4 regions of the Arthrobacter sp. MDB1-55 genome follow, and region 2 is predicted to be linked to each of the others. Evidence: riboswitches for the same ligand, from Rfam matches in the RefSeq annotation. Region 2 holds a riboswitch; each other region holds the start of a gene.

Region 1 (4,279 bases), 730 kb from region 2:
TTCTTCGGCCCGAACCCACTCACTCGGTGATTTTATCCTGAATCGGCACCGCAGCCGTCGTTGTTGGCGGAAGCCGACGACTCATCAGGTTCCCACCGCAGCACGTCACCGGGCTGGCAATTGAGGATTTCACAGATGGCTTCGAGCGTGGTGAAGCGGACCGCCTTGGCGCGGCCATTCTTCAGCACCGCCAGGTTCGCGGGAGTGATTCCGATGCGCTCCGCCAGTACACCGACGGGCATCTTGCGGCGGGCCAGCATGACGTCGATGTCTACGATGATCGGCATCAAATCACCTCGTCGAGTTCGTCGCGCAGGTGCTTGGCTTCGGCGTCACGCGCCACTGCCTGTGCCAAAAGCATCCGCAACACCAGCACAATCAACGCAACGCCACCGATCAGAAGCGACGCCCCACAGATCAGCAGAATAATGCCTGGGGCAATTTCGCCCGGTGCGAGAAGTACGGCAAGCGCGAACACGAGCAACGAGGCAGCGGTGATGGCCCCAAAGATGATGTCGACATACCGGAAGGCACCGTGAGAGAAGACCGTGCCGCTGCGGACCATCGTGAGCAACTTCCATACGCAGACGGCGCTGACCTGCACGGTGAGGATCCCGAACACAACGATGGCGTTGAACGTAATGCGCAGCCCGGTAGGCACGCCCGCTTCCTCTAGGTCGGTAGAGATCAACGGCACCATCCAAAGCTGAATGAACAACGACCCCGCAATCACCATCGCGATAACGACCTGTAATGCGAGGATGGCCAACTTACCCATCGAGGACTCCTTCGATTGTTTTACAAGGAGAATATATCGAAAGACGATAGGTTAGACAACGCCGCCTGCGACGTCCCTACGCGAGAGCACCGCCCCGCCACGCGCATAGTGAGTCCCGCCACCCGGTACGGACCACCAGATCCGCCCTGGCTTTCGACTCCTCAATCAGCCGCGCGTTCGGCTCGTCAACCTGCTCTACCCACGTTTCCGCTGCAGCGCGGCTCTTCCCGAACGCGACGTGCCGCTCAATCAGCCGCTCGATCCGCACACTGCGCTCCTGCTCGCAGTACCAGACCTCAGTGCACATGCTGCGGATGTCCCGCCAACCTGGGCGTTCGAGCAGCAGGTAGTTGCCTTCGGTGAGGATGGTTCCCGCGGAGGGATAAACCGGGAGTACACCGGCAATCGGCTGCTCAATGGTCCGCTCGAAACCCGGAGCGTAAACCACCGCATCCCGAGGCGCGCGAAGGCGCTCGAGCAGTGCGGCGTAACCGTGAACATCGAAAGTCTCGGGCGCACCCTTGCGGCCCAGAAGCCCGAGCCTCCCAAGCTCCTGGTCCGAAAGATGGAAGCCGTCCATGGGCACGTTTGCATACCGCTGCCCTTCCGGCTGCGGCTGGTCCCGGTTCAGTCGGGCAACCAGCCGCTCGGCGAGCGTGGTCTTCCCAGATCCCGGCGGTCCGGCAATTCCGACGACGACGGCGCCACCCTCCGGTGCGGACAGCCCCGCGATGCGGTCAACCAGTTTCGAGAGATGCACCCCGCCATCCTGACACGGGACGCTGCATGATCGTTCTCAGCGTCTGGTGCCGCCAGGATCCCGATTGCGCGGTCCTTCCCAGCCAGCGTGCCCGGCCGGAACACCGCCAGCTGATAACGCGGGCGGTGGACTGGCCGTTCGAGTACCCCTCGGCACGCCCTCGGGACTGGCGGAACGCGTTTTGTTACGACACATGTTGCGCCGAAGGCTCAGAAAGTCGTTTAGTTGAAGCTCACCATCCCGAGCGGCCGAGAGACCTGGATCGTTGACGCCGCAGCAACCCTTACCTGCTATTCGCAGGGGAACGGGTGCTACTGCCAGGAGCGATGGAGTGTTTCATGAGTACCCTTTTGAGTGCACAGCAGCAGGCGTCCCGGAAGACACAACCCGGCGCCGCCGGCAAGCAAGCCCTTCCCCTGACATTCTCCTCACTGGTCCGTTCCTTTGGCAGCGGCAGCGCTGAGCATGTGGTCCTGAGGGACATCAACCTCGAGGTTCGCGCCGGTGAAGTGCTGGCGATTGTCGGAGCGAGCGGCTGCGGAAAATCAACCCTGCTTCGGGCCGCGGCCGGCCTCGACTCACCTACCGGCGGCAAGGTTCTGATCGACGGCACCGCCGTCAACGGGATCGACGACCGCTGCGCCTTCGCCTTCCAGGAACCCCGCCTCCTTCCCTGGCTCTCCCTGCGTGCCAATATCGCAATCGGACTGCCCAAGGGAACCAGCGCTGCAACCGGCAAGGCAAAAGTCACGGAGCTCCTCGGTCTCGTCGAGCTAGCCGACTTCGCCGAGCACCGCCCCCGTGAGGTCTCGGGCGGCATGGCACAGCGCGCGTCGCTGGCCCGGGCACTCGCACGCAACCCAGGTGTACTGCTGCTCGATGAGCCATTCGGTGCGCTGGACGCACTGACCCGCCTGAAGATGCAGGACCTCCTGCTCGATATCCACCGCGCGCAGCCCACAACGGTCCTGCTCGTCACGCACGACGTCGACGAAGCCCTCCAGCTTGCTGACCGCATCATCGTGCTGGGCAAATCAGCGGACCCGGCTCACCCCGGAGCATCCGTCACCGAGGTGCTCACCGTGCCGGGCGAGCGCCCCCGCGACCGCAATTCGGCTGAGCTCGGTCGAATGCGGAGCTCACTGCTCGCCACTCTCGGCGTCAAAGGCCACTAGCGCACCCACCACTTGTTCCGCCGTCGTGCCCGTCCGCGCGATGGCTGCCGTCCATGCAAAGGAAAATCATGATCCGCACCCGCTCACCCTTCACCCGCCGCGCCGTCGTCTCCGTAGCGCTCGCCGCAAGCAGCGCTTTCGCACTGACCGGCTGCCTCGCCGGCGAGAACGCCGCCTCCACCGAAGAGGCGGGATCCGGTGAATTGGCCACCGAACTGAACATCGACTTTGCCACCTACAACCCGCTGAGCCTGGTCATCAAGGACCAGGGCTGGCTGGAAGCCGAGCTGGAAGACGAAGGCGTAACCGTCAACTGGATCCAGTCCGCCGGATCCAACAAGGCCAACGAAGCGCTGCGCGCAGGAGCGGTCGACGTCGGCTCCACCGCCGGATCCGCTGCCCTCCTCGCCCGGTCCAACGGCTCGCCCATCAAGACCATCGACATCTACTCGCAGCCGGAGTGGTCGGCAATGGTGACCGTCGAGGGTACCGGCATCGAGAGCCTTGAGGACCTCCGGGGCAAGTCGATCGCAGCCACGAAGGGCACTGACCCCTACTTCTTCCTGATCCAGTCCCTTGAGTCCGCGGGCATCGACCCCTCCGAGGTCACCGTGCAGAACCTGCAGCACGCCGACGGCTGGGCTGCCCTGCACAACGGTTCGGTCGACGCGTGGGCCGGACTTGATCCGATCATGGCATCGGCCGAGCAGGAGGGCGCTGAGCTCTTCTTCCGCAACATCGACTTCAACACCTACGGATTCCTCAACGCCAACGAGGAGTTCCTGACCGAAAGCCCCGAGCTGGCCCAGACCGTGGTAAACGCGTACGAGAAGGCCCGTCAGTGGGCCAAGGAAAACCCCGAGGAGACGGCGGAGATCCTCGCCGAGGTCGCCGGCATCGACGTCGAGCTTGCCAAGGCCGTGATCATCGAGCGCACCAACCTCGACGTCGATCCTGCTCCGGGCGAGGCGCAGCGTGCAGTCCTCGAGAAGGTTGGCCCGAACTTCGTCGAGACCGGCGACGTCTCCTCGCAGGAGCAGATCGATGAGGCCCTCGAGACCCTCTTCGATGACTCCTACGTCTCCAACGCCGACCCCGAAGCGATTCAGGCCTCCTCATGATCCATGAGAACGCCACCCCCATCAGCAAGGAGGGTCTGGAGGCTACCGGCCACACCCTCACCACCGCGGACGACGACGGCGTCTCACCGCTCCAGCCGGCGGACACTTCCGCCGGGTTGCTGAGCCGCCGCCCGGTCCGGCTGCTGCTGGGGCTTGTTGTTCCCGCCCTGGTGCTCGGTGCCTGGCAGCTGAATTCTGTGGTGGGCGTCTTCAGTGCGGTGCAGCTTCCCCCGCCGACGGCGGTGCTGAACGCCGCCGTCGAGCTCGCTGAGCGCGGTGAGCTGTGGATCCACATCGCCATCTCCACCCAGCGCGTACTGATCGGGTTTGCCCTCGGTGCCACGCTCGGCCTGGCTCTGGGCGCATTACTGGGGCTCTCCCGGCTGGCCGACGTGTTGCTCGCTCCCGTGATCGGCGCCCTGCGTGCTGTGCCTTCGCTGGCATG
Region 2 (4,279 bases):
TCGGAAGGAGCAGCCCCAGCCGGTGCATCGATGTCAACGACGGGTGCAGGTTCGGGAGCCGTGGGCGCGATCGGATCAACTACAGGATCGACAACCTCCACCACCGGATCAATCACTTCGATGATGGGATCAACTACTTCGAGCACCGGGTCGACCGCGTCGATGACGGGGTTCACGACGTCCAGCACGGGTTCAATAACCTCGCCCACCGGAGTGAGCACCGGAGACAGCGCTGTGTCGGCAGGTTCCAATAAGGGTTGCGTGACGGAGGTGACGGCATCAGCAGGTAAAACGTTGTTGACCACCGGCACCTGAGACAGCGTCGAATCGACCACACCGGCAACCGGTGCGACTAAACGAACAGCACTCACGCCGCCATCGAGATCAGAAACTTTACCGACGACATCAGAAGGCGCCTCCAATGGAGCGACAACTTCCTCAACAACGGAGGTGACGGACCCCAGGAGGCCCTGCTGCCCGCCGTCGTCAGCGTTAGCAGCGGTAGCGGAGAGGGCCAGAAGACCTAGTGCGCTGAGGCCGCCGATCAGCGAGGCCCGCGCAGCAACAGCAACAGCTCGACCGAATCGCCTGTTCATCCGTTACCACCCCCTAGAGTCCCCACTGCTCAACTCTTAGCAAAACACGCTTCTCAGGTGAGCGCAAACCTTTTTGCATACTTTCTTGGTTCCCTGCAGCTGAACGCGGTGTGCTCATCGCCAAGTCTCGCTGGTCCTCAGCTTTGGAATCGGACCAGCGAGACCAATGGTGCAGCCTCGTCACCTGTTGCGGGTCACCCCAGCAACCGAATCACTAAGCTCCTGTCGATGCCTTCGCAGCGCGGAAGCCTGTCTCGAGATCCGCCAGGATGTCGTCGATGTGCTCCAGTCCCACCGAGAGCCGGACCAGTCCGGGAGTCACCCCGGCAACGGCCTGCTGCTCCGGGGAAAGCTGGCTGTGCGTGGTGGATGCGGGGTGGATCACCAGGGACCGGACGTCCCCGATGTTCGCGACGTGTGAATGCAGCTCGAGCGCATCCACGAAACGCTTTCCAGCCTCAGCACCGCCCGCCAGGTTGAAGGAAACGATGGCGCCGGTCCCCTTAGGACCGTACTTACGGCCGCGCTCATACCAGGGGCTTGACGGGAGGCCCGCGTAGGCGACGGATTCGACGTCGTCCCTTTCCTCCAACCAGCGGGCAACCTTCTCGGCGTTGGAGACGTGGCGTTCCACGCGCAGGCTCAGTGTCTCCAGACCCTGCGCAATGAGGAAGGCGTTGAAGGGCGAGACCGCCGAGCCCAGGTCACGCAGGAGCTGGACGCGTGCCTTCAGGATGTAGGACAGGTTAGCGCCGAGGGCGCCGCCCTCCCCCAGATCCCGACCGTAAACCAGCCCATTGTAGGTGGGGTCCGGGGTATTGAAGCCTGGGAAGCGCTCAGGGTCCTTGCTGAAGTCGAACTTGCCGGAGTCCACAATCACACCCGCGATTGCCGCGCCGTGGCCGCCGAGGTACTTGGTGGCGGAGTGAACCACGATGTCCGCGCCCCACTCCAGCGGGCGGATCAGGTACGGCGTCGCGAGGGTGTTGTCGACGATCAGCGGTACCCCTGCCTCATGAGCAGTGCGGGAGACGCCTTCGATGTCGAGGACGTCCTGACGCGGGTTGGACACAACTTCGGCGAAGAAGAGCTTGGTGTTCGGCTGCACGGCATCACGCCACTGGTCGAGGTTGTCAGGATTGTCGACGAACGTGACCGAGATACCGAACTTCTTCAGGGTGTGCGCGAACAGGTTGTAGGTGCCGCCGTAAAGGCTAGGGCTGGCGACGATGTGGTCACCGGATTCGGCGATGTTCAGGATTGCGAAGGTCTCGGCCGCCTGGCCGGAGCTGAGCAGGAGGGCAGCCAGGCCACCCTCGAGACTTGCTATCCGTTGCTCCACCGCGTCCTGGGTCGGGTTGCCGATGCGCGTGTAAATGGGCGCCAGTTCGGCCAGGGCGAAGCGGTTCGCCGCGCTCTCGGCGCTCGGGAACACGAAGGACGTGGTCTGGTAGATAGGCAGTGCACGGGCACCGGTGGCGGCGTCGGGCTCCTGCCCGATGTGAATCTGGCGTGTTTCGAAGGACCATCCGTTGGACATTCAAGGCTCCTGTGATCTGGGCCCGGCATGCTCAAAGCACCACGGGCCGCGCTTGCCGTCCGGCCCTTCGCCGAACAGCCAGGTCCTCACCCGGGGCACCCCGCCGCGGAAGGAGGGTTGCCGGCCAGCAAGCCGGGGCTCGATGCTGGCACTCATGACCTGAGCCCAGTGTAGGCAAGCCGGCTGCCCTGAGTGCCAACATGACGAAGATCTACGGATCGAGCGAAGCGTCGCCCAAGATGGAATTCCCGATCTACGGTTGCTGTCATAACTGATCGGGCGAGGGCAGGACACTCGTGCCGCCGGCAGAACCCGTCATCTCAACTAAGCGCGGAGGACCATGGTAAGGATTTTGATCACCGGTTCGGCCGGAGGACTGGGGCTCAACGCCGCCCGGGAACTGATGCACCGCGATCATGAAGTGGTGCTGCATGCGAGGGAGGAATCCCGGTTCGCGGATCTGGTGGAGGACCGCGGGATGGCGGTGGGCGCAGTCTTCGGGAATCTGGCGGACCTGCAGGAAACCATTCAGGTAGCGGAGCAGGCAGATCACCTTGGGCCGTTCGACGCCATCATCCATAACGCCGGCGTCTACAGCGGCCGTGACGTATTTGCCGTGAACACGCTCGCACCGTACGTGCTGACCGCGAGCATGCAGAAGCCACGGAGAATTATCTACCTGAGCAGCGGGATGCATCAGTCCGGCTCCACAAATCTGGCGTCGGGTTGACTGGTCACATGCTGGCAAGCGGCCGGGTTCCTACTCAGACAGCAAGCTGTATGTCACCGCACTGTCGGCAGCGGTCGCGGCTCGGTGGCTGGACGTGGAAACCCACGCGGTAGATCCGGGATGGGTGCCCACTCAAATGGGCGGTCCCAGCGCCCCGGACGATCTGGAGCTGGGGCACCTCACCCAGGTGGAGCTCGCACTTGGAGACGCCGGCAACATCGACCGCGGCATCGCCCGGACCGGAGGCTACTGGTATCACCAGCAGCAGCGAACGCCGCACCGAGCGGTGTTGAGCTCTGCCTTCCAGACGGAGCTTCTGGAGCAGTTGGAACGGCACACCGGTCTAGGACTCCCGGAGTAGTCAGGCTCGTCCGTAGGATGACTACGGATCGAAGCCTCAGCGAATACTGGTCGTTGGAGCGTCGTACATCTACCCCTTCGTGGTCGCGCTTCCGTAGTCCCGGATGAAAGCATTGGTTCGCCAGATCCAGTCCTTGTTGGACCACATCGGGTGATGCGGCGCCGCGTTGGATCCCAGCACCATCCCCCAGACGCCCTGCTCCAGCGCTACCCGGATACCGTGTTCAGCGAGTTCCCGCCCTATCGGACCCTCCTCAAAGTTCCCATTCAGCGGCGTGTAACCGATCCAGCCCTCCCCGATGAGTGCCGGAATCTGCTGCCACCGCGCCCACCCGGCAACCGCAGTCACCCGCGACTCGATCTCGCGGCGCATGACCTCCCGGTAGGTGCCGTACTCGTTGTACAGCCAGGTGTCCCAGGCATCGGCATCCACCCAGTCGTACCCGTACACCATCTGGTCCGTTACAACCGTGGCCTGGTATTTCCACTCCGCCGGTCGCCCATACTCGGCCGGGGTCGGCGCATCCGGGTTCAGCAGCGCCTGCAACTCAACATTCGGAAAACCGGCGCTCCTTTCGGACCTGATGTCTATCCGCTTCTGCAACGCATCGAGCACGCCGTAGCTGTAGATGTGGAACTGGGCGGCACCGAGCCCATCCGGCAGCTGATGCATCGTGAGGTGTGGAGGCTTCCCGAAGCTTGCGGTAATGAGCAGGTCCGGATGCTGTTCGCGGAGGCGAAGGACCGCCGCACTGCCGCCGTCGTGCAGTGCCGGCAGGATCGAGAAGTCCACTTCGTTGTGCAATTCCACCAGTGCGATCTGCTCCCGGTAGCCGGCGTCCGTCACCGCGGTAATGAGCCGATGCCATGCCTCAGCCAAGACGGTGTATCGATCCTGGATCGCCACCCGGTCGATAGCCCGAAACCACTCCTCCGACCGGGCGAACGCGGGGCTCTGCTGGAACTCCCAACTGGCCAGCAGGACGACGAGTCCGTGCCGAGAAGCTGAGTCGAATAACTCCTGGAATCGGTCATGCAAGTTGATGGCGTAAC
Region 3 (4,279 bases), on a different contig from region 2:
CGGCACATCCGCCCTCTTAGCGCCCGGTGCGGTGGCACGTTTGAAGGGTCTTCTGGACGGTAGGGTGAGCGTGCTTCTGGGCCACTCGGGCGTGGGCAAGTCAACGCTCGTCAATGCCCTTACTGGAGCGAATCGTGCAACCGGCGGCGTGAACGCGGTGACCGGCCGCGGACGCCACACCTCATCTTCGGCGTACGCGCTGAAAGCCGCCGATTCGGCCCCCGGAACCTGGATCATCGACACGCCCGGGATACGCTCTTTCGGCCTCGCCCACGTCGACGCCGACCGCATCCTTGCTGCATTCCCTGACCTCGCACCCGGAACGGGAGAATGTGAACGAGGGTGCAGGCACGACGACTCTGCGGTCAATTGCGGACTGGACGGATGGGTTGATTCCGGGGCAGCCGGAGAGTCCGGCCCCGTACGCCTTGCTTCCCTTCGGCGGCTTCTCGGCGCCGGCATTGAACCCACCCAGGGAACCAAGGAATTGGGCCTGCAATAAGAAATGCGTTTACAGCGGCCCAATGCCTGCTAGACTGATGGAAGTTGTTGTGTTGCGCACGAATGTTAAGCCTTGATTTCTCTACGGAGTTCGAAAGCTTTTTTTGCAGGCGAAATGAACACCGCGACGGGAACCCCGAAGTACGGGGGGATCCTCACACTCAAGGAATAAAAAAATGGCAACAGGTACAGTCAAGTGGTTCAACGCTGAAAAGGGCTTTGGATTCATCGCTCCTGATGACGGCGGCGCTGACGTCTTCGCTCACTTCTCCGCAATCAACTCCGGCGGCTTCCGCTCGCTCGAGGAGAACCAGAAGGTCAGCTTCGAGACCACCCAGGGCCCCAAGGGCCCCCAGGCTGAGAACATCTCCGTTCTCTAAGGCTTAGAGCTTCCAAGAAAGGCGCACCGGCCAATCGGCCGGTGCGCCTTTCTTTCGTTTAAGATCGTGGTTCTGAAAGTCGTCCATGTCCACGCCAGCGCGCCAGTTCCGACCTGGCGCATCTGGAAGCCCTGACCATATAGGTTGAAGGGTATGAACCTCCAGAGCTACAACGATGACCTCCGCCTTGCCCATGTAATGGCCGACTCCGTGGACGACCAGACCATGTCGAGGTTCAAGGCACTGGATCTGGCGGTTGAAACCAAGCCTGACTTCACTCCGGTCACGGATGCCGACAAGTCGGCCGAAGAAGCTATCCGCGGACAATTGTCGCGAGCCCGCCCCCGCGACGCCGTTCTCGGTGAGGAATTCGGAAGCAGCGGCGCCGGCTCCCGGCGATGGATCATCGACCCGATCGACGGCACCAAGAACTTCGTCCGAGGGGTTCCGGTGTGGGCAACCCTCATCGCCCTCGTTGATGAGGGTCGTCCGGTTGTCGGCGTCGTCAGCGCTCCTGCCCTGGGCAAGCGCTGGTGGGCGGCGACCGGAACCGGTGCGTTCATGGGCAAGTCGCTTGCCGCAGCAACCCGCCTGCGGGTTTCGAGCGTTTCCCGGCTGGAGGACGCCTCCCTCTCCTATTCCAGCCTCACCGGGTGGAAGGAACGCGGGAACTTAGACGAGTTTATGTCGCTCACCGACTCGGTCTGGCGTACCCGCGCCTATGGCGACTTCTGGTCGTACTGTCTGGTCGCGGAGGGTGCAGTGGACATCGCATGCGAACCGGAATTGAATCTGTACGACATGGCTGCGTTGGTGCCCATTGTTACGGAGGCCGGCGGGCGGTTCACATCACTCGAAGGTGCTGACGGCCCCTTCGGCGGGAACGCACTGGCTACCAACAGCATTCTGCACAACGATGTGCTGAAGATGCTCAACCCCTCGCTGGACGATCTCCTGCAGAAAGGCGCCGGCGCCTGACAACGCCGCGTAACAAAATCCGCATCCTATTCGGGACTGCCCTATTCTGAACTACTAGGTCACGAGTGCCAGCGCTAAACCCCGGTTTGCTGGCCGGCAACCCTCCTTCCGCGGTGGGGTGCCCCGGGTGACGACCAGGCCGTCCAGAAAATTGGTTCGGCAAGCGCGGGGCCAACCTCGGTGGAGCCCCATGAGAATTTGTGGGGTAAATTCCTGTGACCAATGCACTTCTCGAAGACGTTGATGGGCTGACCACTGCACCACTTGCTGCAGTTCTCGGCGCAGAACTGCAGGCACCGGTGATTGACGGCGCGACGGTTCGCTACGTCAACCTGGATTACGCAGCATCTACGCCCGCGCTTCAGTCGGTAAATGACTATGTGCAGCGCGTGCTTCCCTACTACGCGAGCGTTCATCGGGGTGCCGGATACGCTTCGCAGATTTCAACGTCTCTGTATGAGAACGCTCGGAGAACGGTCAGGACCTTCGTCGGTGGCCGAGAAGACGACGCGGTCATCTTCACCCGCAACACCACGGATTCCCTCAATCTCCTGGCAGGCTGCGTACCGGTGGACGGGGAGGTTCTTTACCTCGACCTGGAACACCACGCCAATCTCCTCCCCTGGTTCGACCGCCCTCACCGCGGAATCGTCGCAGCAGAGACCATCGAAGGAACGCTGACTGCGTTGGAGGAAGAACTGGAGTCGGGCCGGGTGAGTCTCCTCGCCGTGACGGGCGCCTCGAACGTCACCGGGGAGATCCTGCCGATCGACCGGCTCGCCCGTGTGGCGCATGAGCACGGGGCGCGCATCGTCGTCGACGCCGCCCAGTTGGCCCCGCACCGGCGGCTGGACCTCGTCAGGGATGGCATCGACTACGTCGTTTTCTCCGGTCACAAGCTGTACGCCCCCTTCGGAGCCGGTGTGCTGGTTGGGAGGCCTGACTGGCTCGACGCCGGGACGCCGCACCTCGCCGGTGGCGGAGCTGTGAAAACGGTGAAGGTTGATTCGGTGTCCTGGACAACCGGCCCAGCCCGGCATGAGGGCGGCTCCCCGAATGTCCTCGGCGCGGCAGCGCTCGCGCATGCGACAGAAGTCCTCGCGGCTCTCGATGCGGATGACTGGCTCGCGCACGAGTCGGCTCTCCGGAACGCTCTGATTGAAGGGCTTGCCGCCCTGTCCGGCGTGACGGTGCACCGTATCTTCTCGGACAGCACCGATGCGATAGGAGTGGTGAACTTCTCAGTTCACGGTTACGACGCCGGCCTCGTCGCCGCATATCTTTCCGCTGAGCATGGCGTGGGGCTTCGCGACGGGAAGTTCTGCGCGCACCCGTTGCTGAAGCGTCTCGGCCTGCCCTCCGGATCACTCCGCGCCAGCTTCGGCCTGGGCTCCCGGCACGACGACGTCGACAGGCTGCTTGCAGGCCTCGCTTCGCTCATCAGGAACGGGTTGGGAACCGACTACGTGGTTGACGCCGGACGCTGGGTGCCTGCAGTGGAGACACGGGCCTTCCCCGACTGGGCTCCACATACGCCCGGAACGGCCGGGGCTGCCCCCTGCACCACCGACTGACATTCGCGAGCGGGACCGGGACTGCCGACGGATGATTTAATTGACGGGTTCTGTAGCCGTCCGGCTGTACCCGTCAATCCAGGAGTTGCCGTCATGGGCGTTGGAGGTCCGCGTCTCGCCGCGCACCGCCGTCGTGAGATGGCGCGGAGCTACCTGCAGGACAGTGAACGCTATGACCGTGTCCGTCCCGGCTACCCTGCTGCATCCGTGGATTGGTTGGTGCCGGCGGGGACACAACGCGTCGCAGACGTCGGCGCGGGAACCGGTAAGTTCACACGGGAGCTGGCGCTGCGCTGCCCGGACGTGACCGCAGTCGATCCCTCTGACGACATGCTTTCAATCCTCGCCCAGCACCTTCCCGATGTCAGAAGGACTGAGGGCACTGCGGAGGCGACCGGACTCGATACCGCGAGCGTCGACCTTGTCACCATCGCGCAGGCGTGGCACTGGTGCGATCCTGTTGCCGCGAGCGCCGAGTCTGCGCGCATCCTCATCCCGGGTGGTAGTTTCGCTCTGGTCTGGAACCAGTTGGATGTGAGCATGCCCTGGGTGCACCGGCTCTCGAGGATCATGCACGCTGGCGATGTCTTCAAACCCAGCTATCGCCCTGCCCTCGGCCCCGGATTCTCGGTACCGGAATCGAAGGTAGTCGGCTGGGCGCAGTCCATTCGGGTTCCGGACATCGTGGAACTCGCCCGGTCCCGCAGCTATTACCAGAACGCTTCTCCCGGTGTCCGTGCGAAGGTCGAGTCGAACCTGCGCTGGTATCTTCACGACCACCTCGGCCACGAGGCCGACGCCGTGCTGCCGCTCCCGTATTTGACCTACTGCTGGCGGGCCACTCGC
Region 4 (4,279 bases), on a different contig from region 2:
TGAAGGTGCTCCCCGCGGCGTCTATTCCGGTGTCGCCGGGTACTTCTCGCTCGATGGCGCGGCGGACCTCGCCGTCGTCATCCGTACCCTTGTCGTGCAGGACGACGACGCCGGCACCAGCCTCACGCTCGGCGTGGGCGGCGCGATCACAGCCGATTCCGACCCCGCGGACGAGTGGGAAGAAGTACGGACCAAGGCGTTCGGGGTGCTCTCCGCGCTCGGCTCGGTTTTTCCCGAGTGACCGCCCGCCGCCATTGGTTGCTGTACGGGCCCTTCCGTCCCCCTACCCGGTGTGGAACCATATAACGGATCACGGAAGAAGCGACGAAGGAGAACGGTCATGACTAGCTCCAACGATGAGAACACCCCGAACCTGGATGACGTTCAGGAACCGGACAACGAGTTCCTTCCCAACCGCATCTACCAGGGCCATGCCGGAGAACCTGAACGCCTTGACGATGATGCCCTGGCGGCAGCCACCGAGCAGGAGCGGGTCGACGCGGGCCTCATCGACTACGCCCCCGACCAGGTACCGGATGCCACCGATCCACTCCCGGAGGAAGCCTCCGACGAGGCAGATTGGGCCCAGCGCGGATTGAACGAGGGAAGCGGCTCGGACTCCTGAGTGACTAGGCTTGGGCGCATGACTGTTCTGGTGTTCCTCGACTCCGCCTATCCCGACGGCCGCATCGCCGACGCAGGGCAACCGCAGCTCAAGGTCACCGACACGGGCATCACCCGCGGGGACGGCATCTTCGAGACCATGCTGGCGGTGCAGGGCGCCCCCCGGAAGCTGCAGGCGCATCTGGCGCGCCTCGCCACGTCCGCCGAAGCGCTGGAACTCGACGTCCCGGCGTCGAGCGTTTGGGAACGAGCCATCACCACTGCACTTGCGGAAGCCGACGACGACGGCGAACTGGTCGTCAAGCTCGTTGCCACCCGCGGCGAGGAAGGAGCGGGAGCCACCGCCTGGGTGCAGGTTTCTCCGCTGCCGAAGGAACTGCGCGGACAGCGCCTGAAGGTGCTGTTGCTCGACCGCGGCTATGACAGCACGGTGGCCCAACGCGCGCCCTGGCTGCTGATGGGAGCGAAAACGCTCTCCTACGCCGTGAACATGGCTGCCCTGCGATACGCGCGGGCGCACGGCGCCGATGATGTCATCTTCACCTCTTCCGACGGCAAGGTCCTCGAGGGACCCACATCGACGGTCCTCATTGCCCGGGTTGCTGACGGCGTCAAGCGACTCATTACGCCGCAACTGGAAAGCGGGATCCTCCCCGGCACCTCGCAGGGGGCGCTGTTCGCCACCGCCCGCGAGGCCGGCTGGGAACTGGGTTACGGTCCTCTCGTTCCTGAAGACCTGTTCACCGCGGACGGGGTCTGGCTGATTTCCAGCGTCCGGCTGCTCGCCGAGGTCGAGAGCATCGACGGAAAACCGGTCGCCACATCGCCGGAACTGACGAAGGAGCTGGGCGCGCTGGTGGACGCTGTCTCCTGACCGGGCTGGATCAGGAGGGCATGGCGTTACCGCACGTTACGGCCGCGCATGGCAGGTTTGCCGCCGCCGATGCTACGTTCAAACCGGAGTAACGAGCGCCAGCGCAAAGCCCTGACTTGCTGGCCGGCAACCCTCTTTCACGGCGGGGTGCCTCAGGTGACTACTCGGCACACCGATCAGGATCCACGATCACCAACGTGCACAGCGTGAGGAGACACAGTGTCACAGCATCCAACCCCCCAGGTCCGCTCCGGCAACGGTTACGCCGGCGACATCACCCCCCGGGAAGCGGTGGAACGCGTCAGCAAGGGCGCCGTCCTTGTGGACGTCCGCACGGTCGAGGAGTGGCAGAGCGTCGGGGTCCCGGACCTCACCGACGCCGGAACCGTGCCGCTGTTCCTGGAATGGAACCGGTCCGACGGCAGCCGCAACGTCTCGTTCCTCAACCAGCTCAACGGCCTGAAGGGGCGGGAACTGCTCTTCCTGTGCCGCTCCGGCGTCCGCTCGGTTGCGGCTGCGCAGAGCGCCGCCGCCGCGGGCCACACCGCGTACAACGTGATCCACGGGTTCGAAGCCGACGGCGGCTGGCAGGCATGCGGCCTGGCGACCACTGCCCACTCCGGTTCCGATGCTGCCGTCCCGGCAGCTGGGCAGGGCAACCCCGGTGAGTGAGCCCACGCCGTCGTCGTTCTCTCCGGCGGTCAACCGCGAGCCGGTCGCCGGAAACGGCGGCTATCCCCGCATTCAACAGACAGACGACGACGTCGCTGCCTGGTCGCCGGATACTCTCGCCGTTCGCGGCGGGCTGGCCCGGTCCAACTTCGAGGAAACGTCCGAGGCGCTCTTTCTCAACTCGGGGTTCGTCTACTCATCCGCTGCGGCGGCCGAAGCTGCGTTCACCGGTGACGTGGACCGCTTCGTCTACTCGCGGTACGGCAACCCGACGGTCGCCATGTTCCAGGAACGCCTGCGCCTGCTCGAGGGAGCGGAAGCGTGCTTCGCCACGGCCAGCGGCATGTCCGCTGTCTTCACTGCACTCGGGGCGCTTTTGGCTGCCGGGGACCGGGTGGTCGCATCCCGCAGCCTGTTCGGGTCCTGCTTCGTCATCCTGAATGAGATCCTTCCGCGGTGGGGCGTGGAGACCGTCTTCGTCGACGGGTGGGATCTCAACCAGTGGGCGGACGCGCTGAGCGTTCCAACCACTGCGGTCTTCTTCGAGTCACCGTCCAATCCGATGCAGGAGATCGTCGACATCCGGTCGGTGGTGAAACTGGCGCATGCCGCGGGCGCGCAGGTCGTTGTCGACAATGTCTTCGCCACCCCGCTGCTCCAGCGCTGCACGGAGCTGGGCGCCGACGTCGTCGTCTACTCCGGAACCAAGCACATGGACGGCCAGGGCAGGGTGCTCGGCGGTGCCATCCTGGGGCGGAAGGAGTTCATCGAGGGGCCGGTGAAAACACTCATGCGGCACACCGGGCCGGCGCTGTCCTCCTTCAACGCCTGGACTCTCCTGAAGGGTCTGGAAACACTGTCGCTCCGGGTCAACCACGCATCATCCTCGGCGCTTACCCTCGCCCGCTGGCTGGAAGCCCAGCCGGCAGTCAACTGGGTTCGGTACCCGCTGCTCGAATCGCACCCGCAGTTCGACCTGGCGGCAGGGCAGATGACTGCGGGCGGCACCGTCGTGACCTTCGAACTCGACGCGCCCGAGGGTAGGGCGAAGGAGCGGGCGTTCGCGCTGCTCGATGCGTTGAACATCATCGATATCTCGAACAATCTCGGCGATTCGAAGACCCTGATCACCCACCCTGCCACCACCACTCACCGGGCAATGGGGCCGGAGGGCCGCGCCGCCATCGGCCTGTCCGACGGCGTCATCCGGCTCTCGGTGGGCCTCGAGGATGTCAGCGACCTGCAGACGGATCTGGGTAAGGCGCTCGCCTCCTGACCTGCCCGTAATCGCCCGAAGCTGGGATTCACCTGTGAGTTCTCCTCCGCGTTGAACCTCGGGGGTGCTTCCTGCGTCTTCCCAGCAGAGGGGTCAAGTGGCCACTCCCATCCCCCGGGTGTCCAGGGGGTGATCACGGGAGGAATCAACATGAGTAAAGCATTACGCGTCCTTTTCGCCGTCATCGCGGTTTGCCTGTTGGCGCTGACCGGTTGTGGCGGCTCCGACACGCAGACCGAGGACATCCCCGCAGGTGAAGAGACTGCTGCAGAAGCACCACCCACTGAGGAACCCACGGAGACCGAGACCACAGAGGCGGAGACCACGGAGGAAGCTACAGAGGAGGCATCCGAGGAACCGTCCGGTGAGGCAGCCGGTGGCGGAACCGTCGGAACTCCCCTCGGCGTCGCCGAGACGGACCTCGGTGAAGTTGTGGTCGACGCCGAAGGCATGGTGGTCTACTACTTCACCAATGACGAGCCGGACTCCGGCGTCAGCGCCTGCGAAGGTGGCTGCCTTGAAGCCTGGCCGCCGGTGCTCAGCGACAGCGAGACTCCGGAGGTCGAAGGCGTCACGGGCGAAGTCGGCACCATTGAAACGCCCGACGGCGAGCTGCAGGTGACCATTAACGGAATGCCGATCTACTACTTCGCCGAAGATGAAGCACCGGGCGACACCAACGGTCAGGGCGTGAACGAGGTGTGGTACGTCGTCGCACCTGACGGCACCATGATTCAGTGACCTACCCGCCAGGGACTACATCGCGGGCAAGGAGCGCACTCTTCAGGGAGCGCAAGGCATAGTGCAGCCGGGATTTCACGGTCCCCTCCGGT

What was found. A riboswitch is a leader RNA that binds a small molecule or an ion and turns the genes downstream of it on or off. The one in region 2 is predicted to bind S-adenosylmethionine.
Region 1: another riboswitch for S-adenosylmethionine. It lies ahead of AC5RU3_RS08030 (ABC transporter ATP-binding protein); the one in region 2 lies ahead of AC5RU3_RS11610 (bifunctional o-acetylhomoserine/o-acetylserine sulfhydrylase).
Region 3: another riboswitch for S-adenosylmethionine. It lies ahead of AC5RU3_RS03420 (aminotransferase class V-fold PLP-dependent enzyme); the one in region 2 lies ahead of AC5RU3_RS11610 (bifunctional o-acetylhomoserine/o-acetylserine sulfhydrylase).
Region 4: another riboswitch for S-adenosylmethionine. It lies ahead of AC5RU3_RS00635 (rhodanese-like domain-containing protein); the one in region 2 lies ahead of AC5RU3_RS11610 (bifunctional o-acetylhomoserine/o-acetylserine sulfhydrylase).

What each region holds. Positions count from the first base shown of each region.
Region 1 is NZ_JBNHID010000002.1:185,581-189,859, forward strand. Features, by position in the region: gene AC5RU3_RS08010 (ANTAR domain-containing response regulator) at 1-23, opposite strand, end outside; gene AC5RU3_RS08015 (helix-turn-helix domain-containing protein) at 33-287, opposite strand; gene AC5RU3_RS08020 (DUF2975 domain-containing protein) at 287-778, opposite strand; gene AC5RU3_RS08025 (nucleoside/nucleotide kinase family protein) at 855-1,538, opposite strand; SAM riboswitch class I at 1,771-1,871, shown strand; gene AC5RU3_RS08030 (ABC transporter ATP-binding protein) at 1,877-2,713, shown strand; gene AC5RU3_RS08035 (aliphatic sulfonate ABC transporter substrate-binding protein) at 2,782-3,834, shown strand; gene AC5RU3_RS08040 (ABC transporter permease) at 3,831-4,279, shown strand, end outside.
Region 2 is NZ_JBNHID010000002.1:914,389-918,667, reverse strand. Features, by position in the region: gene AC5RU3_RS11615 (hypothetical protein) at 1-422, opposite strand, end outside; gene AC5RU3_RS11610 (bifunctional o-acetylhomoserine/o-acetylserine sulfhydrylase) at 811-2,136, opposite strand; SAM riboswitch class IV at 2,180-2,296, opposite strand; gene AC5RU3_RS11605 (SDR family NAD(P)-dependent oxidoreductase) at 2,477-2,866, shown strand; gene AC5RU3_RS11600 (hypothetical protein) at 2,961-3,227, shown strand; gene AC5RU3_RS11595 (cellulase-like family protein) at 3,297-4,279, opposite strand, start outside.
Region 3 is NZ_JBNHID010000001.1:706,024-710,302, reverse strand. Features, by position in the region: gene rsgA (ribosome small subunit-dependent GTPase A) at 1-502, shown strand, start outside; gene AC5RU3_RS03430 (cold-shock protein) at 678-881, shown strand; gene hisN (histidinol-phosphatase) at 1,035-1,859, shown strand; SAM riboswitch class IV at 1,917-2,031, shown strand; gene AC5RU3_RS03420 (aminotransferase class V-fold PLP-dependent enzyme) at 2,075-3,433, shown strand; gene AC5RU3_RS03415 (class I SAM-dependent methyltransferase) at 3,527-4,279, shown strand, end outside.
Region 4 is NZ_JBNHID010000001.1:126,728-131,006, reverse strand. Features, by position in the region: gene pabB (aminodeoxychorismate synthase component I) at 1-241, shown strand, start outside; gene AC5RU3_RS00645 (hypothetical protein) at 341-625, shown strand; gene AC5RU3_RS00640 (aminodeoxychorismate lyase) at 644-1,498, shown strand; SAM riboswitch class IV at 1,586-1,711, shown strand; gene AC5RU3_RS00635 (rhodanese-like domain-containing protein) at 1,718-2,170, shown strand; gene AC5RU3_RS00630 (O-succinylhomoserine sulfhydrylase) at 2,163-3,446, shown strand; gene AC5RU3_RS00625 (COG4315 family predicted lipoprotein) at 3,597-4,187, shown strand; gene AC5RU3_RS00620 (sigma-70 family RNA polymerase sigma factor) at 4,189-4,279, opposite strand, start outside.